DNA from 2 places in the Streptomyces sp. S186 genome. Region 1 is predicted to be linked to the other one. Evidence: riboswitches for the same ligand, from Rfam matches in the RefSeq annotation. Region 1 holds a riboswitch; the other holds the start of a gene.
What was found. A riboswitch is a leader RNA that binds a small molecule or an ion and turns the genes downstream of it on or off. The one in region 1 is predicted to bind glycine.
Positions count from the first base shown of each region.

Region 2: it holds a riboswitch for glycine, as region 1 does, so the genes downstream of both, gcvT (glycine cleavage system aminomethyltransferase GcvT) here and gcvP (aminomethyl-transferring glycine dehydrogenase) in region 1, are expected to answer to the same signal.

Region 1 covers NZ_CP193932.1:7,041,601-7,056,904, reverse strand. The annotation lists gene ACRAS8_RS30400 (glutamate--cysteine ligase) at 1-162, opposite strand, end outside; gene ACRAS8_RS30395 (hypothetical protein) at 714-1,298, shown strand; gene ACRAS8_RS30390 (DUF5999 family protein) at 1,643-1,849, shown strand; gene gcvP (aminomethyl-transferring glycine dehydrogenase) at 1,941-4,826, opposite strand; glycine riboswitch at 5,015-5,112, opposite strand; gene ACRAS8_RS30380 (PRC-barrel domain-containing protein) at 5,215-5,610, shown strand; gene ACRAS8_RS30375 (DNA polymerase IV) at 5,520-6,956, opposite strand; gene ACRAS8_RS30370 (MerR family transcriptional regulator) at 7,024-7,629, opposite strand; gene ACRAS8_RS30365 (bifunctional nuclease family protein) at 7,815-8,285, opposite strand; gene ftsR (transcriptional regulator FtsR) at 8,339-9,088, opposite strand; gene ACRAS8_RS30355 (FHA domain-containing protein) at 9,105-9,953, opposite strand; gene ACRAS8_RS30350 (DUF881 domain-containing protein) at 10,072-11,058, opposite strand; gene ACRAS8_RS30345 (small basic family protein) at 11,064-11,396, opposite strand; gene ACRAS8_RS30340 (DUF881 domain-containing protein) at 11,393-12,325, opposite strand; gene ACRAS8_RS30335 (sugar phosphate nucleotidyltransferase) at 12,403-14,898, opposite strand; gene ACRAS8_RS30330 (CDP-alcohol phosphatidyltransferase family protein) at 15,016-15,304, opposite strand, start outside.
Region 2 covers NZ_CP193932.1:2,676,884-2,692,187, reverse strand. The annotation lists gene ACRAS8_RS11055 (DedA family protein) at 1-110, shown strand, start outside; gene ACRAS8_RS11050 (phosphatase PAP2 family protein) at 211-867, shown strand; gene ACRAS8_RS11045 (phosphatase PAP2 family protein) at 864-1,604, shown strand; gene ACRAS8_RS11040 (hypothetical protein) at 1,758-2,045, shown strand; gene ACRAS8_RS11035 (L-serine ammonia-lyase) at 2,133-3,515, opposite strand; gene glyA (serine hydroxymethyltransferase) at 3,866-5,125, opposite strand; gene gcvH (glycine cleavage system protein GcvH) at 5,211-5,588, opposite strand; gene gcvT (glycine cleavage system aminomethyltransferase GcvT) at 5,742-6,860, opposite strand; glycine riboswitch at 6,894-7,012, opposite strand; glycine riboswitch at 7,013-7,108, opposite strand; gene ACRAS8_RS11015 (AAA family ATPase) at 7,380-8,108, shown strand; gene ACRAS8_RS11010 (enhanced serine sensitivity protein SseB) at 8,224-9,063, shown strand; gene ACRAS8_RS11005 (enhanced serine sensitivity protein SseB C-terminal domain-containing protein) at 9,134-9,925, shown strand; gene ACRAS8_RS11000 (ABC transporter permease) at 10,422-11,420, shown strand; gene ACRAS8_RS10995 (ABC transporter substrate-binding protein) at 11,500-13,248, shown strand; gene ACRAS8_RS10990 (ABC transporter permease) at 13,327-14,337, shown strand; gene ACRAS8_RS10985 (ABC transporter ATP-binding protein) at 14,334-15,304, shown strand, end outside.

The sequences.
Region 1 (15,304 bases):
CGCGAGATTGAGCTCGATCTCCAGACCCATGAGATTCTTGGGGCGGTCGAACCGCTTCTCCGCCAGCAGTCGGTGCAATCCCTCCAGACAGTCGTACAGCTTTCTTCGATAACGCTCCCGGTCCGCCAGGTCGTGCCCGGCCGCGGCGACCTTCTCCCCCATCGGCGGGTCCCTCCTCGGGTGAACTGCTCGCGGGCACGGGCTGGTAGGCGCCGCCCCGGCGTACGGGCTACGGTCGATGATGCCCCGGCAGTCTGATCGATAACGCGTCAGGGGCAGGACGGTACCGTTACTCTGGGAGAGGAGCGCGCGGGGCATTTTCCGCAGGCATATCCAGTCGGCCGGGGTCGTCCGCTTTCCGCTCGTAAAAAACACCGACGGGTTCCGGCCGACCGTTTCACGGATATATGGCGAGGTGACGCCTGCCAATTCCCGCACAAAGCGGCGAAAATCACCCCGGACGGTGGACCGGATTCCGCCTTGCCGGAAATCCGCAAGGCGGGTAGCCGAAACACTTCCAGAACATATGTCGTATAAACTTCGCTGACGAGGCAGAGATTTGGCGCCCCGCATGGCGGTGTTCCGCCGGTGCCCCGGCACTGCGTCCGACCCACCGGTCCGCAGCCCGGCCAGCCAGGCTCTGACCCGCCCGCAGACAGCGCCGTCCGTACTGCCACGCTCCACCGTGTCTCCTGAGTGAGAGGCGACCCGCCATGCCGCTGCATGTTCCTCCCGCCCCCGCGCCCGCCCTGCGCAGCGTTCTCAGCGCTCTCGGCTCCCCCACCGCGGTCCGCGAGGCCCCGGCCTCCGCGCTCCGCACCCATCAGGGGCCGCTGAGCCCCGACCACCCGCTGCCCGTGCACGTGTGGGACGACGTCAGCCAGGCCGGTCCGCCGCGCACCCGCCTCCTCGGCTGGCGGTTCCTGATCCGCGGCGGCGAGCGCGCCGTGGCCGCCGCCGAGGCCCGGCCCACCGCCGACGGCTGGGCGTTCTCGCACTTCTGCGACGGCCCCTACGTCGCCGCGACGGAACGGGCCCTGCAGCAGGCCGAGTCGCTCGCCGCGCCCTACCAGCCCCGCCTGCTGTCCGTCCCGGAGCTGTACATGCTGACCCTGTGGCTGCACCACGACCTCACCGCGGACGGCGCCGACGGGATGCCGGCCGACGGTGACCTCCTGGTGCCGCTGGCGCCCGCCCCGCCCGGGATCGCCCCCTACCTCCCGCAGCGGCTCACCGACCTGCTGCCCCGCCTCGCCCGGCGCCTGGGCCCGCCGCCACTGCTCCGTGAGCCGGCCTGACCGCCCTCACCAGCGCCGACGCCGCTCCAGCCGGCCCGGACAGGAGGACGCCGGCCACCATGCGACCGCCCCGCAACCGTGCGCCCCATGGCCTCCCCGGCCGCGGGGCGCACGGCGCCGTCCGCCCCGTGCGCCGGTAGTGCGTCAACCCCCGGGGTCACACGCCGACTTGGGGGCAACCGCCCGCACGGGTGACACGTCCGTATCGAGTGTGCACCGCTGCTGCGAAATCCCTGCGGATTCCCGTCCGTAGGGCAAGACTGGGACCGACATGAAACGGGGGAACGGCCATGACCACTTCGTCGAGCCGTGCGTTCACCACTCCGCAGCGAAAGACAACTTCCATGTGCCTGCATGAACCACCCTGCCCGTCAGCCGACTCCACCGACCGGGAGGCCGCACACCTGGTGGCGCACCACCCGGAACAGGGCTGGAGCCTGCTGTGCAACGGCGTCCTGCTCTTCGAGGACACCGGTGAGCTGCTGCCGGACGGGCAGGTCATCGCCCCGCACCGGCCGCTCGGCACACCACGGGTGACCGCCGCCGCGTGATCCAGCGATCGCCCGGCACGTACACCAGGGCCCCCGGCGCATCGGCCGAGGGCCCTTGATGTTGCCACCGGTCACCGACGGCAGGCGGTGATCAGGCGTCGTACTCGTCCAGCGGCGGGCAGGAGCAGACGAGGTTGCGGTCGCCGAAGGCACCGTCGATGCGGCGCACCGGCGGCCAGTACTTCTCCGCGGCGTGGACGCCGGCCGGGAAGACGGCCTCCTCGCGGGTGTACGGGTGGGTCCACTCGCCGCCGAGCGCGGCCGCGGTGTGCGGGGCGTTGCGCAGCGGGTTGTCGTCCTTGTCCCACTCCCCCGAGCCGACCTTGTCGATCTCGGCGCGGATGGCGATCATCGCGTCGCAGAAGCGGTCCAGCTCGGTGAGGTCCTCGCTCTCGGTCGGCTCGATCATCAGCGTGCCGGCCACGGGGAAGGACATCGTCGGCGCGTGGAAGCCGTAGTCGATGAGCCGCTTGGCGACGTCGTCGATGCTCACGCCGGTCGCCTTGGTCAGCGGCCGGACGTCGATGATGCACTCGTGGGCGACCAGCCCGCCGGGCCCGGTGTAGAGCACCGGGTAGTGCGGCTCCAGGCGCTTGGCGATGTAGTTGGCGCCGAGCACCGCGACCTGGGTGGCGCGCTTGAGGCCCTCGCCGCCCATCAGGCGGACGTACGTCCACGAGATCGGCAGGATGCCGGCGGAGCCCCAGGGGGCGGCGGAGACCGGCCCGACGCCGGTCTCCGGGCCCGCGGCGGGCTGCAGCGGGTGGTTGGGCAGGTAGGGCGCCAGGTGGGCGCGGACGGCGACCGGGCCGACGCCGGGGCCGCCGCCGCCGTGCGGGATGCAGAACGTCTTGTGCAGGTTCAGGTGCGAGACGTCGCCCCCGAACTTCCCGGGCTCGGCCAGGCCGACCAGGGCGTTGAGGTTGGCGCCGTCCACGTAGACCTGGCCGCCGGCGTCGTGCACCGCCGCGCAGATCTGGGTGATGTGCTCCTCGAACACGCCGTGGGTGGACGGGTAGGTGACCATCAGGACGGCCAGCTCGTCGCGGTGCTTCTCGATCTTGGCGTGCAGGTCGTCGGCGTCGACCTCGCCGTCCTCGCCGGTCTTGACGACGACGACCTTCATGCCGGCCATCACGGCGCTGGCGGCGTTGGTGCCGTGCGCCGACGACGGGATCAGGCAGACGGTGCGCTGCTCGTCCCCGTTGGCGCGGTGGTAGGCGCGGACGGCGAGCAGACCGGCCAGTTCGCCCTGGGAGCCGGCGTTGGGCTGGAGGGACACCTTGTCGTAGCCGGTGATCGCGGCGAGCCGCTCCTCCAGCTCCCCGATGAGCGTGAGGTAGCCCTGCGCCTGGTCGGCCGGGGCGAAGGGGTGCAGCTGGCCGAACTCGGGCCAGGTGACCGGCTCCATCTCGGTGGTGGCGTTCAGCTTCATCGTGCAGGAGCCGAGCGGGATCATGCCGCGGTCCAGCGCGTAGTCCTTGTCGGCGAGGGTGCGCAGGTAGCGCAGCATCGCGGTCTCGGAACGGTGCCGGTGGAAGACCGGGTGGGCAAGGTAGTCGTCGGCGCGCAGCAGCGGCTGCGGAAGGGTGTCGGCGACGGCCGCGTCCAGCGCCTCGATGTCGCCCTGGACTCCGAAGGCACCCCAGACGCCGGCCAGCTGGGCCCGTCCGGTGGTCTCGTCGCAGGCGATGCCGACGAGGTCGGCGTCGACCTGGCGGAGGTTGATGCCGGCCTCGCGGGCAGCGGCGACGACCTCGGCGGCCCGGCCCGGCACCCGGGCGGTGAGGGTGTCGAAGTAGGCGTCGTGGACGATCTCGACGCCGCCGGCCTTCAGGCCCCCGGCGAGGATCGCGGCGTAGCGGTGGGTGCGCCGGGCGATGGTGCGCAGCCCCTCGGGGCCGTGGTAGACGGCGTACATGCCGGCCATCACGGCGAGCAGCACCTGCGCGGTGCAGATGTTGCTGGTGGCCTTCTCGCGGCGGATGTGCTGTTCGCGGGTCTGCAGCGCGAGGCGGTACGCCTTGTTGCCGTCGGCGTCGACGGAGACACCGACCAGGCGGCCGGGCAGGCTGCGGGCGTACTGCTCGCGGACGGCCATGTAGCCGGCGTGCGGGCCGCCGAAGCCCATCGGGACGCCGAAGCGCTGGCTGGTGCCGACCGCGATGTCGGCGCCGAGCTCGCCGGGCGAGGTGAGCAGGGTCAGCGCCAGCAGGTCGGCGGCGATCGTGACGATCGCGCCCAGCTCGTGGGCCCGCTCGATGAGGGCCCGCGGGTCGCGCACGGCTCCGGAGGCGCCCGGGTACTGGAGCAGCACACCGAAGACGCCGCGCTCGGCGACCTCGTCCGGGATGCCGTCGGCGAGGTCGGCGACCACGACCTCCACACCGGTCGGTTCGGCGCGGGTCTCAAGGACGGCGATGGTCTGCGGCAGGCAGTCGGCGTCGACCAGGAAGACGCCCTGCTTGACCTTGCCGACCCGGCGGGAGAGCGCCATGGCCTCGGCGGCGGCGGTGCCCTCGTCCAGGAGGGAAGCGCCGGAGGTGGGCAGTCCGGTCAGGTCGGCGACGACGGTCTGGAAGTTCAGCAGCGCCTCCAGGCGGCCCTGCGAGATCTCCGGCTGGTAGGGCGTGTAGGCCGTGTACCAGGACGGGTTCTCCATGACGTTGCGCAGGATCACCGGCGGTGTGAAGGTGCCGTAGTAGCCGAGCCCGATCATGGACGACAGGACCTGGTTGCGGTCGGCGAGTGCGCGCAGCTCCGCCAGGACCTCGGCCTCGGTGCGGCCCTGCGGCAGGCCCAGCGCCTCGGCGCTCTTGATCACGTCGGGGACGGCGGTGGCGGTGAGCTCGTCCAGTGATCCGAAGCCGACCTGCGCGAGCATCTTGGCCTGGGCCTCGGCGTCGGGACCGATGTGCCGGTCCTCGAACGGGATGCCGCGCTCCAGCTCGGTCAGCGAGATGCGGTGGGTGGTCATCTGCGGGGGCCTCCTGGTCAGTGCGACCTACGAGGGGCACCACGGCGCTGGTGCCCGGACGGCCTCCCCCTCTGTCATCTCAACCTGAGAGCTTCACCGGCCCGCGACCGCGGTCCGGCTTTCACCGTCGGTGAGGAGGGGTCCCGGCATGGTGCCTGTCCGTGGCCCGCCCTGCTTTCCAGAGTGACCTCGTCCATGCGGTACGTGTGCCTGAGAGATTCCGGGGAGGATTTGCTCCTTCGGCGCCCTGGTCGCGAACGACAAAGGACTCTCCCGCATGGGGTCGACGGCCATTCGCCAGCCTACCAGCGCCCCGCCGAAACGATCCTTCGAGTGGCCGGGGCAGGAAATGTGCCGTTTCGTAGTTGTCACAAGGCAGTTGCGACCAATTGGAGGGACCGTGCAAGCCGATATCGATCCCCGGAGCCTCATCGGCCGCAAAGCGTTCGACCGGAACGGCGCGAAAATAGGGACCGTCGACGAGGTCTACCTCGACGACGCGACGGGCGAACCGGAGTGGGCGGCCGTCCGCACCGGCCTCTTCAGCAGGGATGCGTTCGTCCCCCTGGAGCCGAGCAAGATGGTCGGCGACAGCCTGCACATCCCCTATGACCGCAAGCTGATCAAGGATGCCCCGGATTTCGGCGTCGGCCGGCACCTCTCCCCCGAGCAGGAGCTCCAGCTCTACCACCACTACCGCCTGGATATCTCCGCACCGGCCGCGGAATCCGCCGCGCCGTCCGCCGACACGGACTTCGGGCGGATCGCCGGCGCGGACGACTGATCCGGCCCGCCCAGCAGCGACAGCGGCTCGCCCGGCCGCAGCGCCGGATCGTCGACGACGAAGGTCCGCACCCGCCCCGGTGCGGACCACGGCGTCTCGAACCGTACGGTCACCCGCCCCACGCCACTGCCCTGCACCCATCCGGCGCCGAACTCCTCGTGGACCACGTCCAGCCCCGGATACCAGCGCCGGGGCAGCTCGACGGCGGCCTCGGTCTCCCCCGCCTCCTCCTCCGGCTCCGCCACCCCACCCGCCTCCTCCGTCTCCCGCTCCGTGGCGATCTGGGCGAAGAGGTCCTCCTGTGTGAAGTCGGCCAGCCCGCTCACCCCCACGCCCAGGAGGCGGACCCCGCCCGTGGTGTCCACGGTCTCCAGCAGCCGCACGGCGGCCTCCCTGATGACGGCCGGATCGTCGGTGGGCCCGCGCAACGTCTCGGACCTGGTCAGCGTGGAGAAGTCGTAGTTGCGCACCTTGATCACCACCGTGCGCCCGGACCGCCCGGCCGCCCGCAGCCGCTGGACACAGCGGTCGGCCAGCCGCAGCACCTCGATCCGCACCCGCGTCCGGTCGGTGAGATCGACCTCGAAGGTGTCCTCCACCGACACCGACTTCGCGTCCCGCTCTGCCACCACCGGCCGCTCGTCCTGGCCCAGCGCCATCGCGTACAGTCCGGTGCCGTGCGCCCTGCCCAGCAGCCGCACCAGCTCTGCCTCGCCGGCTTCCGCGGTCTCCGCGACGGTGTGGATCCCGGCCCGGCGCAGCGCCTCGGCCGTCGCCGGCCCGACCCCGGGCAGCGTCCGCACCGGCATCGGTCCCAGCAGCTCCCGCTCGGTACCCGGCTCGATCACCACCAGACCGTCCGGTTTCGCCGCCTCGGACGCGATCTTGGCGAGCATCTTGGCGCCGGCCAGCCCCACCGACCCCGTCAGCCCGGTGACCGCCCTGATGTCCCGCCGCAGCTGCTCCCCCACGGCCCGCGCCGCGGCCGTCTCCGCCGGCACCCCGCCCGCCTCCAGATCGACGAAGGCCTCGTCCAGACTCAGTGGCTCCACGAGCGGTGAGAGCGCCCGCAGCAGCTCCATGACCGCATCACTCACTTGGCGGTACAGCGTGAACCGGGGACTGAGATAAGCGGCGTTGGGGCACAGCCGGCGCGCCTGCGCCGTCGGCATCGCCGAACGCACCCCGAAGACCCGCGCTTCGTACGACGCGGTGGCGACCACACCGCGCGGCCCGATCCCGCCGACGACCACGGGCTTTCCCCGCAGGCTCGGCTTGGCCGCCTGCTCGGCGGCCGCGTAGAACGCATCCATGTCCAGATGCAGGATCGTCGGCGCACGTCTCACACCACTGATGCTGCCGCACACCACTGACAATCGGCCCGATCCCGGGCCGGGAACCGCCCGACGACCGTCAGCCGGCCCGGTTGCGCCGCCGCGCCAGCTCGTCGTGCGGGTTCTTCCCGATCAGCGTCTCGCCGGTGTCCACCCGCTCCCCGTGGAGCTGTGACAGCGAGCCCTCCACGTCCCGCCACACCACGCCCACGGCGATGCCGAAGACCCCCTGGCCCCCCTGGAGCAGATCCACGACCTGGTCGGGCGAAGTGCACTCGTAGACGGTCGCGCCGTCGCTCATCAGCGTCATCCGGGTCAGATCGGCCAGGCCCCGCGCCCGCAGGTGCTGGACGGCGGTGCGGATGTTCTGCAGCGACACCCCGGTGTCCAGCAGCCGCTTGACGATCTTCAGGACGACGACGTCCCGGAAGCTGTAGAGCCGCTGGGTGCCGGACCCGTAGGCCGGCCGGATGCTGGGCTCCACGAGCCCGGTGCGTGCCCAGTAGTCCAGCTGTCGGTAGGTGATGCCCGCCGCCGCACAGGCGGTCGGTCCGCGGTAGCCGATGCTCTCCGGCTCGCGCTCCCCCGACATCGCAGCGGCCTGTACCGGGCTGCGGTTGGCCGCCGCGCCCCTGTGGAGCGGCAATGCCCCTTCCGCCGCCGTACCGTCGCCGGTGATTGCCACGCCGCCCTCCGTCCTCCACGTCCCGGACGGGACCTGCCATATCGACGGTATGCAGTCACCCGGGGTGCGTCAACGATCGCCGCGCTCGCCACGCCGAGTGATAATCACCCTACGAGTGGTTTCTCGTGACTTGTCGCGGGGAAGGGGTCACAGGTTGGCCGGAAACAGGTGGGTGGCCTGGCCGATCACTGGTTGGTGCCGAAGTCCTCCGGCGAGATCTGGTCGAGGAACTCGCGGAACTTCTCCACCTCGTCCTCCTGCTCGTCCGGAATGGCGATCCCCGCGTCGTCCAGCACACCGTCGGTACCGAAAATCGGGGTCCCGGTGCGCAGCGCCAGCGCTATCGCGTCGGACGGCCGGGCACTGACCTCGACGCCGCTGGCGAAGACCAGCTCGGCGTAGAAGACCCCTTCGCGCAGATCCGTGATCCTGACCTGCGTCAGCTCCTGCCCCACGGCCTCCAGCACGTCCTTGAAGAGGTCATGCGTCAGCGGCCTGGCGGGGACCATGCCCTGCTGGGCGAACGCGATGGCGGTGGCCTCGCCCGGCCCGATCCAAATGGGCAGGTAGCGGTCGCCTCCCACCTCCCGCAGCAGCACGATCGGTTGGCTGGAAGGCATCTCCACCCGGACACCCACGACGTCGAGCTCGTTCACACAGCAACCCTAGGCCGTGCTCGGTCGGTTTGGGTAGTCGGGCACTCGTTTGGTCACGGCACCCGGACCCGCAGGGCGCTCTGCAGCAGGGCGGCGTGCAGCCGCACCGACAGCGTGGCCAGCTCCCTGGCGGTGGCCTCGGCATGGGCCCGGGTCTGTGGGTTCCGGTGCCGCCGAAGGGGTGCAACGACCTGTTCGACCAGCCCCGCCTCGCGCTCCGCGGCCGCCTTCACGGCCCGCAGGTGCCGCGGCTCCAGTCCGAAACCGCCGAGGTCCGCCACGAGTTTGGCGACGGCCACCGCTTCGATGTCGTATCCCCCGTCCTCATGGGGGACGATGAGTCCGTACGACTCCCATTCGGCGAGCGCCGCCTCGTCGACCTCGGCGGCCGCCAGCAGCTCCGCCCGGCCGATCCGGGAGGCCGTCGGGCGCTCCCCGTCCACCTCGGACACGCCCTCGACGAAGTCCCCCGAGGGTGCCGCCGGAGCCGGCAACGAGACCTGCTCACCACGCTCCAGGGCGTCGAGGTGGTCCCTGATGACCTTCAGGGGGAGGTAGTGGTCCCGCTGCATCCGCAGCACGCTCGCCAGCCGTTCGACGTCCTCGGCGGTGAACTTGCGGTAGCCGGAAGGCGTGCGCTGCGGCTCGATCAGCCCCTCGGCCTCCAGGAACCGGATCTTGGAGACGGTGACCTCGGGGAACTCCTCGCGCAGCACCCCGAGCACCGTGCCGATGCTCATCGGTTTGCGGTCCGAGGAGGTGGTGCCGGACGAGCCGGCACCACCTGTCGGTGTATGGCGCATATGCCTTCCCTGGCGGTCAGATGCCGACGCCTCGCTGGCTGGCGTAGAAGACCATCCGGTACTTGCCGATCTGTACCTCGTCGCCATTGGAGAGGACGACGGAGTCGATCGGCTCGCGGTTGACGTAGGTGCCGTTCAGGCTGCCGACGTCGGTGACCGTGAAGCGGCCGTCCGCACCGCGGCGGAACTCCACGTGGCTGCGGGAGACCGTCACGTCGTCGAGGAAGATGTCGCCCTGCGGGTGCCGGCCCGCCGTCGTCAGCTCGCCGTCCAGGAGGAAGCGGCTGCCGGCGTTCGGGCCCCGGCGGACGACCAGCAGGGCCGAGCCCAGCGGAAGGGCGTCGACGGCCGCCTGGGCCTCCGGGGAGAGAGCCGGCGACAGGTTCTGCCCGGTGGTCTCCGCGTCGTACGCCTCGATCCCCGAGATGGAGATCGTCGAGGTCGTCTCGGAGGCCCGCTCGGGCTGGGCGCCCGCGCGCAGCGGCGCGCCGCAGTTGGAGCAGAACCGGCTCGCCTCGGCGTTCCGGTGCCCGCACCTCGTACAAACCGGCAAGGTCGACCCTCCACCCGTGTGTGCGGCTGATGGTTCCTGGGAACCTATGCGGCCGGCACCGGAGGGGTCAACAGAACCCGCGCCATGCCCCCCGGACGGACCGCCGACCTCATCACGGAACAGCGGACGGTCACCGGCCGCGGCGTCCTCCTCCGGCCGGCGCGGCGCACGGTGCCGTGCGGAGCCGCCGTCGCCTTCCTTGCGCGCGCTCTTGCCGAACAGCTTTCCAAACAACTTCACGGGCGATTCCCCTTGTACGACACAGACCCGCCCGTGGGGCAGGACGAACCCTCGATGCACACACCGGCCGATCCGGACATCCTGTGAACGTCCGTGGCCTTCAGACAGTTTCCACCACACACCACACGCACGGTGCGTCGACCCCCCGCTACCTCATGCCCTCGCCGGGCCATCACCATACGTAGACGCCTCACTGGGATGACGACCGAGCGTAGTCAGGCCGCTTCGCCTGTCGCAAGGCATCCACGATGATCTTCTCTTCACGGGCCACAGACACCTTGGCCTGCTCCTTTTCCAGTGTCTGGACCACTCCGCCAGGGATGTTGAGCGCCGGCTCCAGGTCCTCCGGCTTCCCGATGACCTTGAAGCGGTACGGCTGCGTGACGCGCTTGCCGTCGATCCGCACCCCGCCCCGGAGATCCGAGAGGGAGGTGTTCGCGACCACGCGCACGTCGTTCACCTGGATCGCCTCGGCTCCGGCCGCCCGCAGTTCCTGGATGGTGTCCAGCAGTTTGTCCGCCTCCACGGAGTGGTGGGGGTCGTCGATGGTCAGGTTGATGCCGGGGCCTTGCGCCGCGACGGTACCGGCCAGCACGCCCAGCTGCTGTTCCTTCTCCACGGTCTGCTTCCGGGCCTCCTCGGCTTGGTCCGAGCTGTTCTCCAACTCGGCCTTCTGTCCCTCCAGGCGCCGCTGCTCAACCGTCAACCGCTGGGAGCGGTTGTCCAGTTCGTCCAGAATGCGCACCAAGTCCTCTTGGCGCGCACCCCGCAGCGCACTGCTGTCACTTGTGGAACGTACCTGAATCGCGAGGCCGAGGCCGAGAATGAACAGGAGCAACGCGACGATCAGTTGAGCCCGCGTCAGCCGCGGCGGCCACAGACTGGCCCGCAGCCGCTGCCGACCGGTCATCGGAGCCGGCGCCGCCGACTCCTCGTCCGCCGTCACGCCCGAACCCTCACCAACCGCCGATTCGGTCCGCTTCTGTCCCGCTTCCTGCTCCTTGCGTTCCGCCTCCGGGCCTCCGGCGCGCTGCTCCGCCTGTGCGGGTCGGCGAGGCGTCTCCGGCGGCATCGGCCGCCGCCCCGCGGGGTGATCCGCGCCGGCTTCCCGCGCCGGACCGGATTCCGGCCGCTCGTCCGGGGTGCGCTCCGGCTCCGGGGTCCCGTCCGCTGCCATCGGCCTCACGCCCGGAAGACGTGCCGGCGGATCGCGGCAGCGTTGGAGAAGATGCGGATACCGAGCACCACCACGACACCGGTGGAGAGTTGGGCGCCGACGCCCAGCTTGTCGCCGAGGAAGACGATCAGGGCGGCGACCACGACGTTCGACAGGAAGGAGACGACGAAGACCTTGTCGTCGAAGATGCCGTCCAGCATCGCCCGCAGACCACCGAACACGGCGTCCAGCGCGGCGACGACAGCGATCGGCAAGTAGGGCTCGACCACCGTCGGCACCACGGGTCGGACGACGATTCCGACCACGACTCCCACGATGAGGCCCAGTACGGCGATCACGATGTGCCCTTCCCTGTGTCGGCGCCGTCCGCCTTCGCGGCACCGGCCTTCGGCTTTGCGGTACGTACGGTCAAACTGGGCGCGGGGGGCAGCGTGACCTCGCTCTCCACGGAAATCCTGGCGCGTACGCCGTAGTTCTCCTGCAGCACGTGCAGATACTGGCCGTCGGCGCTGTCCTGGAACTCGGTGCTCAACCGCTGCCCGTCCCCCACCGCCAGCACCGTATAAGGCGGCACCAGTGGCTTGTTGTCGACCAGTATGGCGTCTCCCGCCGCCCTGATCGCCGAGAGGGACGTAAGCCGCTGCCCATTGACGGAGATGGCCTCCGCACCGGACTGCCACAGGCCGTTGACCACGCGCTGCAGGTCACGGTCGCGCACCCGCCCGGTGTCCGAGAAGTCGCTGCTCTCGCGCGGCCCCCCGGTGCCGGCCGCCGCCCCCTTGGCGTCGTCCACGACGAGCTTCACGCCCGGCCCGGTCACCTGGGTCGAACCGGCCAGCAGCGCCAGCAGGTCGGCCTTGCCGTCACCGTGCTGCTTCAGTGCCTCGCGCTGTATCCGGTCCACCGCGTCCCGGGCCGCGTCCACCCGCTGCTGCTGGGTGTCGGCCTCGGCGGTGCCCTTCTGGATGCGGTGGATCAGCTCCTCGCGCTCCTTGGCAAGTGTGGGCGCCGACACCCGCGCCTGCGCCGCCCCCACGGTCACCACCAGCGCCGCCAGCACCAGACCCGCCGCCAGACCCAACTTCGCCCGGAGCGTGCGCGGCAGACCACCGACGCCGGCCGCGGACTTCCGCGCGGCGGCCTCCGCGTACCCGTCGTCGAGGCTGTGGTCCATCACGTTGGTCAGCAGCGACATCGAAGCATCCGGGCGCGCGGCCGAGGGGTGGGGGTTGCTCCGAACGGGGCGCTGCTGCGACATGCCGCACATCGTCCCATGTCGGCGACGCGGCCTCCCAATGGCCCCACCGGCGCGCCCATCGGGCGGCGCGCCGGCGGGGCCGCCGGTCAGCGGCCGGCGCTGTCCACCACGGCCGCCCACTCGTCCAGCAGCTGCTGGGCAGAGGCGTCGTCCGGGCCCTCCGCCCACAGATGCGTGACCGCCTCGGCCGGATCGGGCAGCACCAGCACCCATCGCCCGTCGGCCTCCACGATCCGCACGCCGTCGGTGGTGTCCACATCGCGGTCGCCGGCGGCCTCCACGACGTGCCGCATCACCAGGCCCTTGACCGCCCACGGCGTCGCCAGGTCCCGCCGCTGGACGTGCGCCCGCGGGATCCGCGCGTCGATCTGGCTGAGCGTGAGCTGCGTACGGGCCACCAGGCCGATCAGCCGGACGAACGCGGCCGCGCCGTCGAAGACGCTGCTGAACTCCGGGATGATGAAGCCGCCCAGGCCGTCGCCGCCGAACACCGTGCCGTCCGACCGCCCCACCCGGGTCAGATCGTCCGGAGACGTGGTCGTCCACTCGACCTGCGTGCCGTGGTACGCCGCCACCTGCTCGGCGATCCGGGTCGTGGTCACCGGCAGCGCCACCCGGCCGCTGCGCCGCTCGGCCGCGACGAGGTCCAGCATCACCAGCAGCGCCCGGTCGTCCTCGATGATCCGGCCACGCTCGTCCACCAAGGAGAGCCGCTCGCCGACGGGGTCGAACCGCACGCCGAACGCGGCCCGGGCCGACGCCACCATCTCGCCGAGCCGGACCAGGCCGGCGCGCCGGGCGTCGGCGGTCTCGGTCGGCCGGGCCTCGTCCAGACCGGGGTTGATGGTCAGCGAGTCGACGCCGAGCCGGCCCAGGAGGCTGGGCAGCACCAGACCGGCGCTCCCGTTCGACGCATCCACGACGACCTTGAGACCGGAGTCGCTGATGCCGGTGGTGTCCACGGCCCGCAGCATCGCTCCCGTATAGGAGTCGAAGACACTGGACGGGAAGTGGAGATCGCCGATCTCGCCGGGGAAGGCCCGCCGGTACTCCTGCCGGGCATAGACGCGGTCGAGCTTGCGCTGACCGGCCTGCGAGAGGTCCGCGCCACGCTCGTCGAAGAACATGATGTCGACGGAGTCCGGCACCCCTGGCGTGGTCCGGACCATGATCCCGCCGGCGCTGCCCCGGGCGGTCTGCTGCCGGGCGACGGGCAGCGGTACGTTCTCCAGGTCGCGGACGTCGATGGCACTCGCCTGGAGCGCGGAGATCACCGCCCGCTTCAGGGCCCGAGCACCGCGCGAGTGGTCGCGCGCCGTGGTGACCGTGGCCCCCTTCTTCAGCGTGGTGGCATACGCACCGGCGAGCCGCACCGCGAGTTCCGGAGTGATCTCGACGTTGAGGATTCCCGACACCCCACGCGCCCCGAACAGGTGCGCCTGGCCACGCGACTCCCAGATGACGGAGGTGTTGACGAACGCACCGGCCTCGATCGTCTTGAAGGGATAGACCCGCACATTGCCCTGGACGATCGACTCCTCACCGATCAGGCACTCGTCGCCGATGACCGCGCCGTCCTCGATCCGCGCCGCCCGCATGATGTCGGTGTTCTTGCCGATCACACAGCCGCGCAGATTGCTCTGCTGCCCGATATAGACGTTGTCGTGCACCACCGCCCGGTGCAGGAACGCACCGCTCTTCACCACGACGTTGGAGCCGACGACGGTGTGCTCCCGGATCTCCACATCCGCCTCGACCTTGGCGTAGTCGCCGATGTACAACGGCCCGCGCAGCACCGCGTCCGGGTGCACCTCGGCGCCTTCGGCGACCCATACACCCGGCGAGATCTCGAAGCCGTCGATATCGACGTCGACCTTGCCCTCCAGCACGTCGGCCTGGGCCTTCACATAGCTTTCGTGTGTGCCGACGTCCTCCCAGTAACCCTCGGCGACATAGCCGTAGATGGGCTTGCCGTCCTTCATCAACTGCGGAAAGACGTCCCCGGACCAGTCCACCGGAACATCGGCCGCGACGTAGTCGAAGACCTCCGGCTCCATCACGTAGATACCGGTGTTCACAGTATCCGAGAAGACCTGCCCCCAGGTGGGCTTCTCCAGGAAACGCTCGACCCGGCCGCCCTCGTCGACGATGGTGATGCCGAATTCCAACGGATTGGGCACCCTCGTCAGGCATACGGTGACGAGGGCGCCCTTTTCCTTGTGGAAGCGGATGAGATCGGTGAGGTCGAAGTCGGTGAGAGCGTCACCGGAGATGACCAGGAAGGCATCGTCTCTGAGGGCCTCTTCGGCGTTCTTCACGCTCCCGGCGGTGCCGAGTGGCTTTTCCTCATTGGCGTAGGTGAGCTCCATTCCCAACTCTTCGCCGTCACCGAAATAGTTCCGGACGAGCGAGGCCAGGAATTGCACGGTCACGACGGTCTCGCTGAGACCATGCCTTTTCAACAGCCGCAGTACATGCTCCATGATCGGCCGGTTGGCCACCGGGAGCAGCGGCTTGGGCATGCTGGACGTCATGGGGCGAAGGCGTGTTCCTTCGCCACCGGCCATCACAACGGCCTTCATGTCGGAAGCGTCCTCCTCGAAGAGACGACGGTCTTGCCGACTTCACTTGTCCAGAGCGCCCGCTTTTCTCCCCCGCACGGGCGCTGGGCCTTGGCACGATCTGCCGATTCGGCGAGCTCAGTCGGCCGTGGTGTCCGCCCTGATGATCCGGCGGACCTGTACCACGTAGAGGATCCCTGCCCACCAGTACAGCGCCGTACCCCACCCGGCGAACGCCCATCCGAAAATGGCAGCGAGTGTGTGAAGCCAGTCAGGTCCGTCACTGAGCAGCAGCAACGGGAAGGCATACATCAAGTTGAACGTAGCCGCTTTGCCGAGGAAGTTCACCTGGGGAGGCCCGTATCCGTGGCGTCCGAGGATGCCGACCGCGATCAGCAACATCAGCTCGCGGGCGAGCAGCGCCGCG
Region 2 (15,304 bases), 4.4 Mb from region 1:
TCCCGATCGCGCTGGAGGTGCTCCGCTCGCGCGCCGGGCGCCCGGCCGGCGGGCCGGACGCGGCGCCCGGCGATGCGCCGGATCATGCCTCCGCGCCACCGGCACCCTGACCGACCCGGCACACTTAGGGAGCACGACGGGCGGCCGGCGCACCACACGGGCCGCCCGGCACCCGGCCCACGCACCATGCACCGCCAAGGAGTAAGCCCAGTGACCGACCTCGCCTTCGGCGGAGCCTCGATCGACGGCGGCCTGTACACCTCAGTGACCGGCTTCGCCCAGGACATGCCGCACTTCCTCAACGTCCTGGTCTCCTACTGGACCGACCTCGGGCTGGGGGTCTTCGCGCTGCTGATGCTGGTCGCCTGGTGGCGCGCCCGGCAGCGGCTCGGCGGCAGCTCCCGCCGCCGGCTGGCGCGCGGCGAGGGCCGGCACGCGCCGCCGGTGGCGATGGCGATGGCGCTCGCCGTCCCGGTCGTCGTCGTGCTGGCCTACGTGGCCAACGACGTGGTCAAGGCGTTCTTCCACGAGCAGCGGCCCTGCCAGACCCTGCCCGTGGTCACCGTCGAGCCGTGCCCCGGGCTCGGCGACTGGTCCTTCCCCAGCAACCACTCGGCCATCGCCGCCTCCGCCGCGATCGCGCTGCTCCTCCTGGACCGTCGGCTCGGCGCCCTCGCCGTCCCGGCCGCGCTCCTGATGGGCGCCTCCCGGGTCTGGGTCGGCGCCCACTACCCGCACGACGTCGCCGTCGGCCTGATCGTCGGCACCCTGGTCGCCGCGGTCCTCATGCCGCTCGCCCGGCGTGCCGCGCCGCTCGTCGAACGCGTCCGGGAGACCCCGCTGCGCCCCCTGGTCGCCACCCGGTGACGCCGCCGGAGCGGGCCCCCGGCCCACCGTGCGACGGCGCGCGCCCGGCCCCCGGCCGCGGCCCGCGCCTCGGCGCGCCCCCCGGCCGTCTCCTCATCCTCGCGGCCCTCTCCGCCGCCCTGTTCACCGCCGCGGCCGTCACCACGGCCCTGCGGCACGGCGCCCCGCTCGCCCCCGAACGGGCCGCCCTTGACTGGTCCACCGCCCACCACGGCGAACCGCTGCGCACCCTGGCCGGCGCCCTGACCGCCACCGGCACCGGCGCCGTCCCCTACCTGATGGCGCTCCTCGCCGGCCTGCTGGCCGGCCGCGGCACCCGTGGCCGGCTCCGCGCGGCGGTCTGCGCGCTGCTCGTCCTCGCCGCCGGCCAGGCCGTCCGCCGCGGCCTGATGGAACTGCTCGCCCGGCCCCGCCCGCCGCTCGCCGACTGGGCCGCGCACGCCTCCGGCCACTCCTTCCCCTCCGGCCACGCCACCACCGCCGCACTGGCCGCCGGCATCCTGGCCTGGGGCGTGCTGCGCCGCGCCCGCCCCGGCACCGGCCGGCTCCGGTGCGCCCTGCTCGCCCTCTGGGCCCTCGGCGTCGGCCTGACCCGCGTCTACCTGAGCGTCCACTGGGCCGGCGACGTCCTGGCCGGCTGGCTGCTGGCCGCCACCCTGCTGCCGCTCGCGCTGCTCCTCGACCCCCTGGCCGTCCCGCGCCAGCCGGCCCCCACGGGACCTCCCCCCAGGGCTTGACCACGATTGGCTGACGAACGCCCCAGGTCTTCACCAAGGCCCGCATGGACCCCCACCGGGCCGAGCACCACTGTCCTGTGCACCGGTGAGCGCGCCCGAACGCCGCCGGCGCCGCGCCCGTATCCGCACCAGCGCAGCACCAGGGGGACCGCAATGACCCAGCAGACGAGCGCCCCGCCCACCCGCCGCCCGGCCGGCGCCCGCGGCCGCTGCCCCGCCGCCGCGTCCGCCGATCCCACCCCGTGCGACGGCCCGCCCGATGCCGCCACGCTCATCGACCGCCACGGCCGCGAGGTGGCCGGCTGCGTCCACCACTGCGCCCGCCGCCTCCCTGGCCTCGACGGCGCCCGCGTCCACCCCTTCGTCCCCGCCCCCCAGGCCCTGGACATCTACTTCCGCGCCTGCGAACTCCCCCCGTTCGCCTGGGAGATCGGCCGCTGACGGCTCCGTCCCACACAAACGCCCCGACCGCCGACGAGCCACAACTCGCCGACGCCCGGGGCGGGGAGCGGAGGAGTCCGGGGGGACTCAGCACTCGATGATGTTCACCGCGAGGCCGCCCCGTGCCGTCTCCTTGTACTTGACGCTCATGTCGGCGCCGGTCTCCTTCATGGTCTTGATGACCTTGTCGAGGGAGACGTGGTGGCGGCCGTCGCCGCGCAGGGACATCCGGGCGGCGGTGACGGCCTTCACCGCGGCCATGCCGTTGCGCTCGATGCACGGGATCTGGACCAGGCCGCCGACCGGGTCGCAGGTCAGGCCGAGGTTGTGCTCCATGCCGATCTCGGCGGCGTTCTCGACCTGCTCGGGGGTGCCGCCGAGGACCTCGGCGAGACCGCCGGCGGCCATCGAGCAGGCGGAGCCGACCTCGCCCTGGCAGCCGACCTCGGCGCCCGAGATGGAGGCGTTCTCCTTGAAGAGCATGCCGATGGCGCCGGCCGCGAGGAGGAAGCGCACCACACCGTCCTCGTCGGCACCGGGGACGAAGTTGACGTAGTAGTGCAGCACCGCGGGGATGATGCCGGCCGCGCCGTTGGTGGGGGCGGTCACCACCCGGCCGCCGTCGGCGTTCTCCTCGTTGACGGCCATGGCGTAGAGGGTGACCCACTCCATGGCGCGGGCCGCCGCGTCGCCCTCGGAGCGCAGCGCGCGGGCGGCGTTGGCCGCGCGGCGGCGGACCTTCAGGCCGCCGGGGAGGATGCCCTCGCGGGACATGCCGCGGGTGACGCAGCCCTGCATGACCTGCCAGATCTCCAGCAGGCCGGCCCGGATCTCCTCCTCGGTGCGCCAGGCCTTCTCGTTCTCCAGCATGAGGGAGGAGATCGACAGGCCGGTCTGCTGGGAGAGCCGCAGGAGTTCGTCGCCGGTGCGGAAGGGGTGCTTCAGGACGGTGTCGTCGAGCTTGATGCGGTCCTGGCCGACCGCGTCCTCGTCGACGACGAAGCCGCCGCCCACCGAGTAGTAGGTCTTCTCCAGCAGGGGCGCGCCCGCCGCGTCGTAGGCGAAGAGGGTCATGCCGTTGGCGTGGTACGGCAGCGACCGGCGGCGGTGCAGGATCAGCTGGGTCGACTCGTCGAAGTCGATCTCGTGGGCGGCGCCTATCTCGGCGCCGAGGAGGCGGAGGCGGCCGCTGGTGCGGATGCGCGCCACCTCGTCGTCGGCGGTCTCGACGTCGACGGTGCGCGGGGAGTGGCCCTCCAGGCCCAGCAGCACCGCCTTGGGGGTGCCGTGGCCGTGGCCGGTGGCGCCCAGCGAGCCGAAGAGTTCGGCGCGGACCGAGACCGTCTGGGCGAGCAGACCGTCCTTCTTGAGCCGGCCGGCGAACATCCGGGCGGCCCGCATGGGGCCGACGGTGTGGGAGCTGGACGGCCCGATGCCGATGGAGAAGAGGTCGAAGACGGAGATGGCCACGGGGGCTGACTCCCTTGTCTGCTCGTGGTGGACGGTGGAGCACATCGGGGCAGGAATGGGGTGTTTTCCGGCCCGGCTGTCGAGCGTAACCCGCTCGCGGGGGAATGCCGCCGGACGGGAGGCGGCGGGCAGGGGAAGCCACCGGGGACGGCGGGAGAACGATGGCGGGAGAACAGGGGGACGGGGCGAGGCCGGACGGTGGCGGCGGCGGTGGGCGGGGAAGGGCGTCCGGGCAGGCGGAAGCGGCCCCGGGGCGGTGGTCCGGCCCGGGGCCCGGTGGGGCGGCGGGCCGGAGAGCCGGTCCGCCGCCCGCGGCTACCGGGGGCCGTGGCGCCCCGGCGGCCGGCCCGTCACAGCGACGGGTACAGCGGGTACTTCTCCGCCAGCGCCGTGACCCGGGCCTTGAGCGCCTCGCGCTCGTAGGTGGGCTTGAGCGCCTCGGCGATGATGTCGGCGACCTCGCGGAAGTCCTCGGCCTGGAAGCCGCGGGTGGCCAGCGCGGGCGTGCCGATCCGCAGGCCGGAGGTGACCATCGGGGGCCGCGGGTCGTTCGGGATCGCGTTGCGGTTGACGGTGATGCCGACCTCGTGGAGGCGGTCCTCGGCCTGCTGGCCGTCGAGAGCCGAGTCGCGCAGGTCGACGAGGACGAGGTGGACGTCGGTGCCGCCGGAGAGCACCGAGACGCCGTGCTCCCGGACGTCGTCCTGGACCAGGCGCTCGGCCAGGATCCTGGCGCCCTCCAGGGTGCGCCGCTGGCGCTCCTTGAACTCCTCCGACGCGGCGACCTTGAAGGACACCGCCTTGGCGGCGATCACATGCTCCAGCGGGCCGCCCTGCTGGCCGGGGAAGACCGCGGAGTTGATCTTCTTGGCCAGCTCGGCGGTGGACAGGATCACACCGCCGCGGGGGCCGCCCAGCGTCTTGTGCGTGGTCGTCGTCACGACGTGGGCGTACGGCACGGGGGAGGGGTGCAGACCCGCGGCCACCAGGCCGGCGAAGTGCGCCATGTCGACCATCAGGTACGCGCCGACCTCGTCCGCGATCCGGCGGAAGGCGGCGAAGTCGAGCTGGCGCGGGTAGGCGGACCAGCCGGCGACGATCAGCTTGGGGCGGTGCTCCTTGGCGAGGCGCTCGACCTCGTCCATGTCGACCAGGTTGGTCTTCTCGTCGACGTGGTAGGGCACCACGTTGTAGAGCTTGCCGCTGAAGTTGATCTTCATGCCGTGGGTCAGGTGCCCGCCGTGGGCGAGGTTCAGGCCCAGGATGGTGTCGCCCGGCTTGATCAGCGCGAACATCGCGGCGGCGTTGGCCTGCGCGCCGGAGTGCGGCTGGACGTTGGCGGCCTCGGCGCCGAAGAGCGCCTTGATCCGGTCGATGGCGATCTGCTCGACGACGTCGACGTGCTCGCAGCCGCCGTAGTAGCGGCGGCCCGGGTAGCCCTCGGCGTACTTGTTGGTGAGGACCGAGCCCTGGGCCTCCATGACGGCGACCGGGGCGAAGTTCTCCGACGCGATCATTTCGAGGGTGGACTGCTGGCGGTGCAGCTCGGCGTCGACGGCGGCGGCGACGTCGGGGTCGAGCTCGTGGAGGGAGCTGTTGAGAAGCGACATGAGACTTCCGAGACTTCCTGGAGAGGGGGAGCGGGCGGGGCGCCGCGGCCCCGCCCGTGCGGTGGCGGGAGCCGGCGCGGGGGCGTCAGCCGGCGGCGAAGGCGGTGTACTCGTCGGCCGTGAGCAGGTCCTCCGGCTCACCGCTGACCTTCACCTTGAACAGCCAACCGCCCTCGAACGGGGCGGAGTTCACCAGCGAGGGGTCGTTGACGACTTCCTCGTTGACCGCGGTGATCTCGCCGTCCACGGGCGAGTAGAGGTCGCTGACGGACTTGGTCGACTCCAGCTCACCGCAGGACGCGCCCGCGGTGACGGTGGCCCCGACCTCGGGGAGCTGCACGAAGACGACGTCGCCGAGCGCGTTCGCCGCGTGCTCGGTGATGCCGACCGTCGAGACGCCGCCCTCGGCGTCCGACAGCCACTCGTGCTCCTTGCTGTAGCGCAGCTGCTGGGGGTTGTCCATGGCTCGATTCTCCTGTACGCGGGGGTGTGATCGTGAATGGGGGGCGCCTCCCGGACGGCGTCCGCGAGGGTTGTCTCGCCCTGTGAGACACGCGGCGCCGGACGCGACGGCGCGGGCCCGTGGCGGGCGCCGCGGACGGCCCGGCGCCGGCCGCTACTTCTGCCGCTTGTAGAAGGGCAGTGCGACGACCTCGTACGGCTCGTGGGTGCCGCGGATGTCCACCCGGACGCCCTCGGTGCCCGGTGCGGCGTGCGCCGCGTCGACGTAGGCCATGGCGATCGGCCGGCCGAGGGTGGGGGAGGGCGCCCCCGAGGTGACCTCGCCGATCGCCGTGCCGTCGGCGTCGACGACCGGGTAGCCGGCGCGCGGGACCCGGCGGCCCTCGGCGAGCAGGCCCACCAGCTTGCGCGGCGGGTTCTGCTCGGCGCGCCGGGCGGCCGCCTCCAGCGCCGCGCGGCCGACGAAGTCGCCCTCCTTCTCGAACTTCACGACCCGGCCCAGGCCCGCGTCGAAGGGCGTGAGCGCGGTGGTCAGTTCGTGCCCGTACAGCGGCATCCCCGCCTCCAGGCGCAAGGTGTCGCGGCAGGACAGTCCGCACGGGACCAGTCCGACGTCCTTGCCCGCCTCGGTCAGCGCCTCCCACACGGCGGCCGCGTCGGCCGGCCGGACGAACAGCTCGAAGCCGTCCTCTCCGGTGTAGCCGGTCCGGGCGATCAGCGCCTCGACGCCGGCGACCGTGCCGGGCAGTCCGGCGTAGTACTTCAGCCCGTCCAGATCGGCGTCGGTGATCTTCTTGAGGATGCCGGGGGACTCCGGGCCCTGGACCGCGATCAGCGCGTAGGCGTCCCGGTCGTCGCGGACCGCGGCGTCGAAGCCCGCCTGCCGGCCGGCCAGCGCGTCCAGCACCACCTGGGCGTTGGCGGCGTTGGCGACGACCATGAACTCCCGCTCTGCCAGCCGGTAGACGATCAGGTCGTCGAGGATGCCGCCGTCGGCGGCGCAGATCATGGTGTAGCGGGCCCGGCCGACCTTCAGGGCCCCGATGTTGCCGACCAGCGCGTGGTCGAGCAGCGCGCCGGCCTGCGGGCCGGTGACGGTGATCTCGCCCATGTGGGAGAGGTCGAACAGGCCGGCGCGGGTGCGCACCGCGACATGCTCCTCGCGTTCGCTGCTGTAGCGCAGCGGCATGTCCCAGCCGGCGAAGTCGGTCATGGTCGCGCCGAGTGCGCGGTGGGTGGCGTCCAGCGCGGTGAGGCGGGGGGCTTGTGTCATCGTTCCGGGCTCCCAGGCATGGGTGACAAGACGGTCTCCCCATCTGTCATCGGAACCTGAGAGGTTCACCGGGAGCCCACGAACGAGCCCGGTTTGCACCTTGGGTGGAGCCGTCCCCCTTCACCGGGCGGGGGCTCGCTTTTCAGATCTGCCTCGCCCGCGCGGTATAGGGGCCTGAGAGATTCAAGGGAGGACTTGCTCCTTCGGCGCCCCGCCGTGGCGGCCGGGGACTCTCCCGCGCGGGTTCAAGCGGCCGGTATGGAGTTGGCTGGCTGCGCACGAGTGACCAGTGGTGTGCCCGTGGCGGCCACATCATTACACGGGATCGCCGGATACAGGAGCCCCGGCCGCCGCTCCGCGACCGGCCGCCCCGCCGCGACCCGCGGCCGCTTCCCCGGATCCGGTGGCGGTCCCGGCCGTCACCTGCTGCTCATCACTTGCTGCTCATTACCCTTTCTTGACACTCTGCGGGAAGGCGGGGTCCCGAACCCGGCCGATCCGAGGGGGAGGGGCGATCACGTGCACGGCGAAGCGGCGTACGCGACGACGGCGGGGGTGGCGGGGGTGGCACCGCCGGGGCCCGTATCGGAGGGGGCACCGGCCGCGCCCCCGCGGCCCGCGGTCCGGCCCGCCCGGCTCCGGATCACCGACCTCCGGTTCCGGGACGGCACCCGCACCTCCCGCACCGATCCCCGCACCGTCCTCCGTTTCCCCTCCGGCGACCTCGTCGTGGTCTCCGGGCTGCCGGGCAGCGGCAAGAGCACCCTGATGCGGCGGGTGCTGCCGGAGCGCGACGGCCACGGCGCCCCGGTGCACCGCCTCGACTCCCAGGACACCCGCGAGCGTTGGGAGCGCGGCCGGCTGCGCCGCCTCCCGTACGCGCTCTACCGCCCGCTGGTCCGGGCCGCGCACTACGGTGCGCTGCGCCGGGCGCTCCGCTCCGGCGGGAGCGTGGTGGTGCACGACTGCGGGACGCTGGCGTGGGTGCGCCGCTGGCTCTCCCGGGCGGCCCGGCGCGACGGCCGGGCGGTGCACCTGGTCCTCCTCGACGTGCCGCCGCAGACGGCGCTGACCGGCCAACGGGCCCGCGGCCGCGGGGTGTCGGGATACGCCTTCGCCCGGCACCGCCGGGCGGTGCGCCGGCTTCTCGCCCGGGCCGAGCGGTCCCGCCTCCCCGCGGGCTTCGCCTCCGCGGTGCTGCTGGACCGGCCCGCCGCCGGGGCGCTGCAGCGCGTCACCTTCGGGTGAGACTGCCGGCTTCGGCGCCCGGCGGTCCGCCCGTTAGGGTCTGATCCACCGGCGGTCCATGGGCCCGCCGCCAGGTTCAGGGGCCGGGCAGCGCGGCCAGTAATGGGTGGGTGAGATGAACTATCCGGACAATTACCCGCAGCACGGCGGAGCGGTGCCGGGGCAGGTGCCGGACGCGGGGATACCGCAGCCGGCCTGGCCGGCCAACGAGCTGGAGCAGGTGCTGGCCGCGTCGGTCGGGCACCCCGGGGCCGGCGGCCGGATCGTCGAGGTACTGGGCCGCAGCCTGGTGTGGGTGCCGCTGCCCGAGGGCGGCGGCCCGGACAGCGCCGGCCCCGGGGCGGGTGGCCTGGACCTGCCCACCGTCGAGATCGGCGGCGCCGCCTACGTCCCCGTCTTCAGCTCCGAGCAGGAGTTCCTGAAGGTCGTCGGCACCCACCTGTCGTACACCGTCGCGCCCGCCGTGGAGTTCGCCCGCGGGCTGCCGCCGATGCTGGGCATCGCGGTCAATCCGGACGGCACCGTCGGCGTCCCGCTGCCGCCGCCCGCGGTGGCCGAACTGTGCCGCGCGGGACGGACCGAACTGGACGGCCCGCAGGCCGCCGGCGCCCGGGTGCGGCTCTTCGAACCGGACTGGCAGGACGAGCCGGTGGACTTCCTGGCCGCCGCCGGCCTGGAGTTCTCCGGCGCCGGCTCGGTGCTCGCCGCCCGGCGCGCGCTGGCCAGCGTCGAGGGCGACACGCCGGCGCTCTTCGTGGGCGTGCAGTTGGACACCGTTCCGGAGCGGCTGTACGACGGCAGCGCCCGCGACGAGGTGCTCGCGGCGCTGGGCCGGGCCCTGGGCCGGGTGCCGGTGCCCTGGCCCGTCCAGCTCGTGCTGCTCGACGTCGCCCAGGGCGACCCGGTCGCCGACTGGATGCTGGAGCGCGTGCGGCCCTTTTACACCCGGCCCTGACCCATCGGACACGCCCTAAGCTGGGAGCGACGGGCGGGCGCAGGCCCTGCCGGGAGAAGGGACGGACCACGTGAGCGCGGGTGCGCATCAGGGAGCGGCGGCGGCCGAGCACGTCGAGCAGATGCTGCGGCAGGTCACGCCCGGGCGCTATGACGCCTACGAGGCGCTGCTCGGGGCCCTCGCACACGGGCAGGTCTGGATGCTCCTGTGGCACGGCCGGGCCGGCCAGCCCGACGCCCAGTACGGCAACATGGAGGTCGACGGGCTGGGCTACGCCCCCTGCGTGACCTCCGCCGCCGAACTCGCCGCCTCCGGCTGGACCCGCGACCACGAACTCGTCAGCGGCCCCGAGATCGCCGCCTCCCTCTTCCCCGACCGCTGGGGCCTGTGGCTGAATCCGCACGCTCCCGGCGGCGGCGTCGGCATCCCCTGGCTCGACCTGCGCCGGATCGCCGCCGGCCTGGACCGGCTGCCCGCCGGGCCGCTGCGGATCTCCGAACCGGTCATCGACATCCCGCAGTTCTACGCCCTGCTCGCCCAGAACGCCCACCGCACGCCCCCGGTGCGGTCGTTGCGCCGGGCCTGGGTCCAACCCGCCCTCGGCGCCCCGTATCTGGCGATCGGGCTGGACCTCTACGACACCGGGCAGCCCTCGGTGGACGCCGCGCGGCTGATGATCCAGCAGTCGATGGGCGCCGTACCGGACGGCCTGCCGGTCTCCACCGTCGCCATGAACGACGAGTACGACCCGGTCGGGATGTGGATGCGGGCCTGCGCCCGCCCGTTCTTCGACCGCGACGGCTACGCCCAGCCGCCCGTTCCGGGCCCCACCTACGGTTACGGCCAGCCGCGCCCCTACTGATCCGTAGTACGGATCGGATCGCCACGTCTCCCCGCGTATCCCCGCTTGTCGTCACGTAGCCCCACGTAGCGGCACGACTTCCTCGATCCCCGCAGCCGGCCGCGGAGCCTCGGCGCGCCGTCCGTCTCGCGGTGAATTCCCCTTGTACGCCCGGGAGTTGAGGGCCTACCCGCCCGCCCCGCGCACCGCTCAGTCCGCACCGCTGTTCGTATAACGGAAGGCTGCGGGCCACATCACAGTTACGCATCCATTCCACGCCAGGGCTGGTGAGTGATCGCGGCTCGGATGAAGACTCCCGGCATCGAGGACCTCGGTCCTTTGTACGAGCATCATCCGCCACCGGAATCCTGCGCATCCTTGAGCCGTCCGCAGGGCCGGACTCCCGCGAGAAGCGGAGGAGAGGGCGGCAGCGGAACACCAGTGAGGTAGCGACAGGCCGCCGCCGCGGCCGGGCACAGGGCCGGGCTCCATCGGCCGGGAGGGGTTCTGAGGCACCGTGACCGCACCGATCGAGACCACCGGGGCGGCTGCCGAGGCGCAGCCGGAGGCGGTCCTGAAGGGCGTGGAGAGCAAGCGGATCGAGGGGCGCTCGCTCGGCCAGATCGCCTGGCTGCGCTTCCGTCGCGACAAGGTCGCGATGGCGGGTGCCGTCATCGTCGTCCTGCTCATCCTCGTCGCCGCGCTCTCCCGTCCGCTGCAGCACCTGTTCGGCCTGGACCCGAACCAGCCGCACCAGGACCTGATCGACCCCAACACCACGCTCCCCAAGGGGGACTTCGGCGGGATGAGCGCCGACCACCTGCTGGGCGTGGACCCCAAGTTCGGCCGCGACCTGCTCTCCCGCATCCTGGAGGGCTCGTGGGTGTCGCTGCTGGTGGCGTTCGGCGCGACGCTGCTGTCGGTGGCCATCGGCACCGTCCTCGGCGTGGTCGCCGGCTTCTACCGCGGCCGGGTGGACGCCTTCATCAGCCGCATGATGGACGTCTTCCTGGCGTTCCCGCTGCTGCTGTTCGCCATCGCGATCTCCGCGTCGCTGCAGGGTGGGGCGTTCGGCCTGGAGGGCCTGCCGCTGCACATCTCGGTGCTGATCTTCGTGATCGGCTTCTTCAACTGGCCCTACATGGGCCGGATCGTGCGGGCCCAGACCCTGTCGCTGCGGGAGCGGGAGTTCGTCGCCGCCGCCCGCGGCCTGGGCGCCCGCGGGCCGTTCATCCTCTTCCGGGAACTCCTGCCCAACCTCGTGGGACCGGTCATCGTCTACTCGACGCTGCTGATCCCCTCCAACATCCTCTTCGAGGCGGCGCTGAGCTTCCTGGGCGTCGGCATCCAGCCGCCCCAGTCGTCCTGGGGCGGCACGCTGACCCAGGCGGTCAAGTACTACGAGGTCGACCCCCAGTACATGATCGTCCCCGGCCTCGCGATCTTCGTCACCGTGCTGGCGTTCAACCTGCTCGGTGACGGCCTGAGGGACGCGCTGGACCCGCGCAGCCGCTGACCGGCCGCCGGCCCCGACACCTCACCACCTGCCGTTTCGAACTGACGTTTCTCGATGAACGAAGGGGACACCGAGCATCATGCGCAGGTCACTTCCGGTCGCGACTGTCGCGGCCATCACCAGTGCGGGCCTCCTGCTGGCCGGCTGCAGCGGAAAGGGGTCCTCCGACAGTTCGGCCGGGGCCAACGCCGCCACCAAGGGCGTCGTCAACGCCTCGGACGAGAAGGGGGGCACCGTCACCTACGCGATGAGCGACGCCCCCGAGTCGTTCGACCCGGGCAACACCTACTACGCCTTCGTCTACAACTTCAGCCGCCTGTACGCCCGTCCGCTCACCACCTTCAAGCCCGGCCCCGGCGCCAAGGGCAACGAGCTGGTCCCGGACCTCGCCGAGTCGCTCGGCAAGGCCGGCGACGGCGGGAAGACCTGGACGTACAAGCTGCGCAAGGGCGTGAAGTTCGAGGACGGCACCCCGGTGACCTCCCAGGACGTCAAGTACGCGGTGGAGCGCAGCAACTTCGCCCGCGACATCCTCTCCCTGGGCCCCAACTACTTCCAGCAGTTCCTGGTGGACAACGACGGCGGCTACAAGGGCCCCTACAAGGACAAGAGCAAGGAAGGGCTCAAGTCCATCGAGACGCCCGACGCCCAGACGATCGTCTTCCACCTGAAGAGGCCGTTCGCCGAGTTCGACGACCTCGTCAGCGCCCCGCAGACCGCGCCGGTCCCGCAGGCCAAGGACAAGGGCGCGGACTACACCAAGTCGGTGGTCTCCACGGGCTCGTACAAGTTCGAGAGCTACCAGGAGGGCAAGCGGCTCACCCTGGTCCGCAACCCGAACTGGTCCGCCGCTAACGACCCGCTGCGCAAGCAGCTGCCGGACAAGATCGTCCTCAATCTGAAGGTCGCCCAGTCGACCATCGACAAGGACCTCCAGTCCGGCAACACCCTGGTCGACATGGCCGGCCGCGGCGTGGACGGCCAGACCCAGGCCCAGCTGCTGACCGACCCCAGGCAGAAGTCCAACACCGACAACGCGCCCGGTGAGCGCCTGGTCTACACGGCGATCAACACCAAGGTCGCGCCGTTCGACAACGTCGAGTGCCGCAAGGCCGTCGAGTACGCCATCGACAAGAAGGCCGTACAGACCGCGCTCGGCGGCCCGATCCGCGGTGAGCTCGCCTCCACGGTCCTGCCGACGGACCTCGCCGGCTACCAGAAGTTCGACCTGTACCCGCAGAAGTACAACGGCGACAGCCTGGACCTGACGGAGGCCCGGGCGCACTGGAAGAAGTGCGGCGCCGGCAACGTCACCACCACGATCCTGGCCCGCAACGACCGCCAGGACGAGGTCGACGCGGCCACCTCGGTGATCGGCTCGCTGAAGAAGATCGGCATCAACGCCAGGATCCAGTCGTACCCGACCAGCAAGTACTTCTCGGACTACGCCGGTGTGCCGGCCTTCGACAAGTCCAACAACGTCGGCCTGATGATGATGCAGTGGGGCGCCGACTTCCCGACCGGCTACGGCTACCTCCAGCAGATCCTCCACGGCAAGGCGATCAGCCAGTCCGGCAACAGCAACCTGTCGCAGCTGGACGACCCGGAGATCAACAACCTGCTCGACACCGCCATCGCCAACACCGACCAGGCCGCCCGCGAGAAGGCGTACGCGGACATCGACCGCAAGGCGATGGAACAGGCGGCGATCGTCCCGCTGACCTACTTCAAGGTCCTGCTGTACCGCTCGCCCAAGGCCACCAACATGGTCTCCAGCTCGGCCTGGAGCGGTGAGTACGACTACCTCAACATCGGCGTCAAGAAGTAGCAGCCCTGGAAGGCAGGTGAAGGCATGGGTGCCCGCGGGCCGGTCGCTTCCGGCCCGCGGCACCGGCGCCGCGTCCCCGTGTTCTCGTACATCATCCGCAGGTTGATCAGCGCGGTGATCCTGCTGCTGATCGTCAGCGCGGTCACCTTCGGCATCTTCTTCCTGCTGCCGAAACTGGCCGGGCAGTCCACCGACCAGCTTGCCCAGCAGTACATCGGAAAGGCCCCCACGCCCGCGGACATCGCCGCGGTGAAGCAGAACCTCGGCCTGGACAAGCCCGTGTACGAGCAGTACTGGGACTTCCTCAAGGGCATCTTCGTCGGCGTCGACTACAAGTTCGGACCGGATGCGGCCACGTGCCATGTGCCGTGCTTCGGTTACTCCTTCAAGACCCACATCGAGGTCTGGCCGGAGATCCAGTCCCGGCTCCCGGTGACGCTGTCGCTGGCCGCCGGCGCCGCGGTGCTGTGGCTGCTCTCCGGTGTCGCCACCGGCGTGCTCTCCGCGCTCCGCCCCGGGTCGGTTTTCGACCGGCTGGCGATGGGCGTGGCGCTGGCCGGCGTCTCGCTCCCGATGTTCTTCACCGGCGCGCTGGCACTGGCGCTCTTCACCTACCAGTGGCCGCTCTTCGAACGCAGCGACTACGTCCCCCTGCTGGACGACCCGGTGGGCTGGGCGCGCACCCTGGTCCTGCCCTGGGTGACCCTGGCCTTCCTCTACTCCGCGCTCTACGCCCGGCTCACCCGGGCGGGCATGCTGGAGACGCTGAGCGAGGACTACATCCGCACCGCCCGCGCCAAGGGCCTGCGGGAGCGCCGGGTGGTGATCCGGCACGGTCTGCGGGCCGCGCTCACCCCGATCATCACCGTCTTCGGCATGGACCTGGGCCTGCTGCTCGGCGGTGCGCTCATCACCGAACAGGTCTTCTCGCTCAAGGGAGTCGGGGCCTTCGCGGTCGACTCCATCAACGCCAACGACCTGCCGAACATTCTCGGCGTCACCCTGCTCGCCGCGTTCTTCATCGTCCTGTGCAACCTGGTGGTGGACATCCTGTACGCCGCCGTCGACCCGCGGGTGAGGCTCACGTGACCGACTCTTCCGACTCTTCCGTGGACACGGCCACGGCGGCGAAGGCCCCCGCCGCCTTCCTTGAGGTGCGGGACCTGAAGGTGCACTTCCCCACCGACGACGGCCTGGTGAAGTCCGTCGACGGCCTGACCTTCAGCCTGGAGAAGGGCCGGACGCTGGGCATCGTCGGCGAGTCCGGCTCCGGCAAGTCGGTGACCTCGCTGGCGATCATGGGCCTGCACCGGGCCTCCCGCCGGCAGCGCGACACGGTGCGGATGTCCGGCGAGATCCGGCTGGACGGCCAGGACCTGGTCGCCGCCGACCCGGACGAGGTGCGCCGGCTGCGCGGCCGCCGGATGGCGATGATCTTCCAGGACCCGCTCTCCGCGCTGCACCCCTACTACACCGTCGGCAACCAGATCGTGGAGGCGTACCGCGTCCACCACGACGTCGACAGGAAGACCGCGCGCCGGCGGGCCGTCGAGATGCTCGACCGGGTCGGCATCCCGCAGCCCGACAAGCGGGTGGACGACCATCCGCACCAGTTCTCCGGCGGGATGCGCCAGCGCGCCATGATCGCGATGGCGCTGGTCAACAACCCCGAGCTGCTGATCGCCGACGAGCCGACCACCGCGCTGGACGTCACCGTCCAGGCACAGATCCTGGACCTGATCCGCGATCTGCAGAAGGAGTTCGGCTCGGCGGTCATCATCATCACCCACGACCTGGGCGTGGTCGCCGAACTCGCCGACGACCTGCTGGTGATGTACGGCGGCAGGTGCGTCGAGCGGGGCCCCTCGGACCAGGTGTTCGCCACCCCGCAGCACCCCTACACCTGGGGCCTGCTCGGCTCGATGCCGCGGATCGACCGCGACCAGACCGACCGGCTGATCCCGGTGAAGGGCTCGCCGCCCAGCCTGATCAACGTGCCGTCCGGCTGTGCCTTCAACCCCCGTTGCCCGTACGCGGACGTCCCCAAGGACAACGT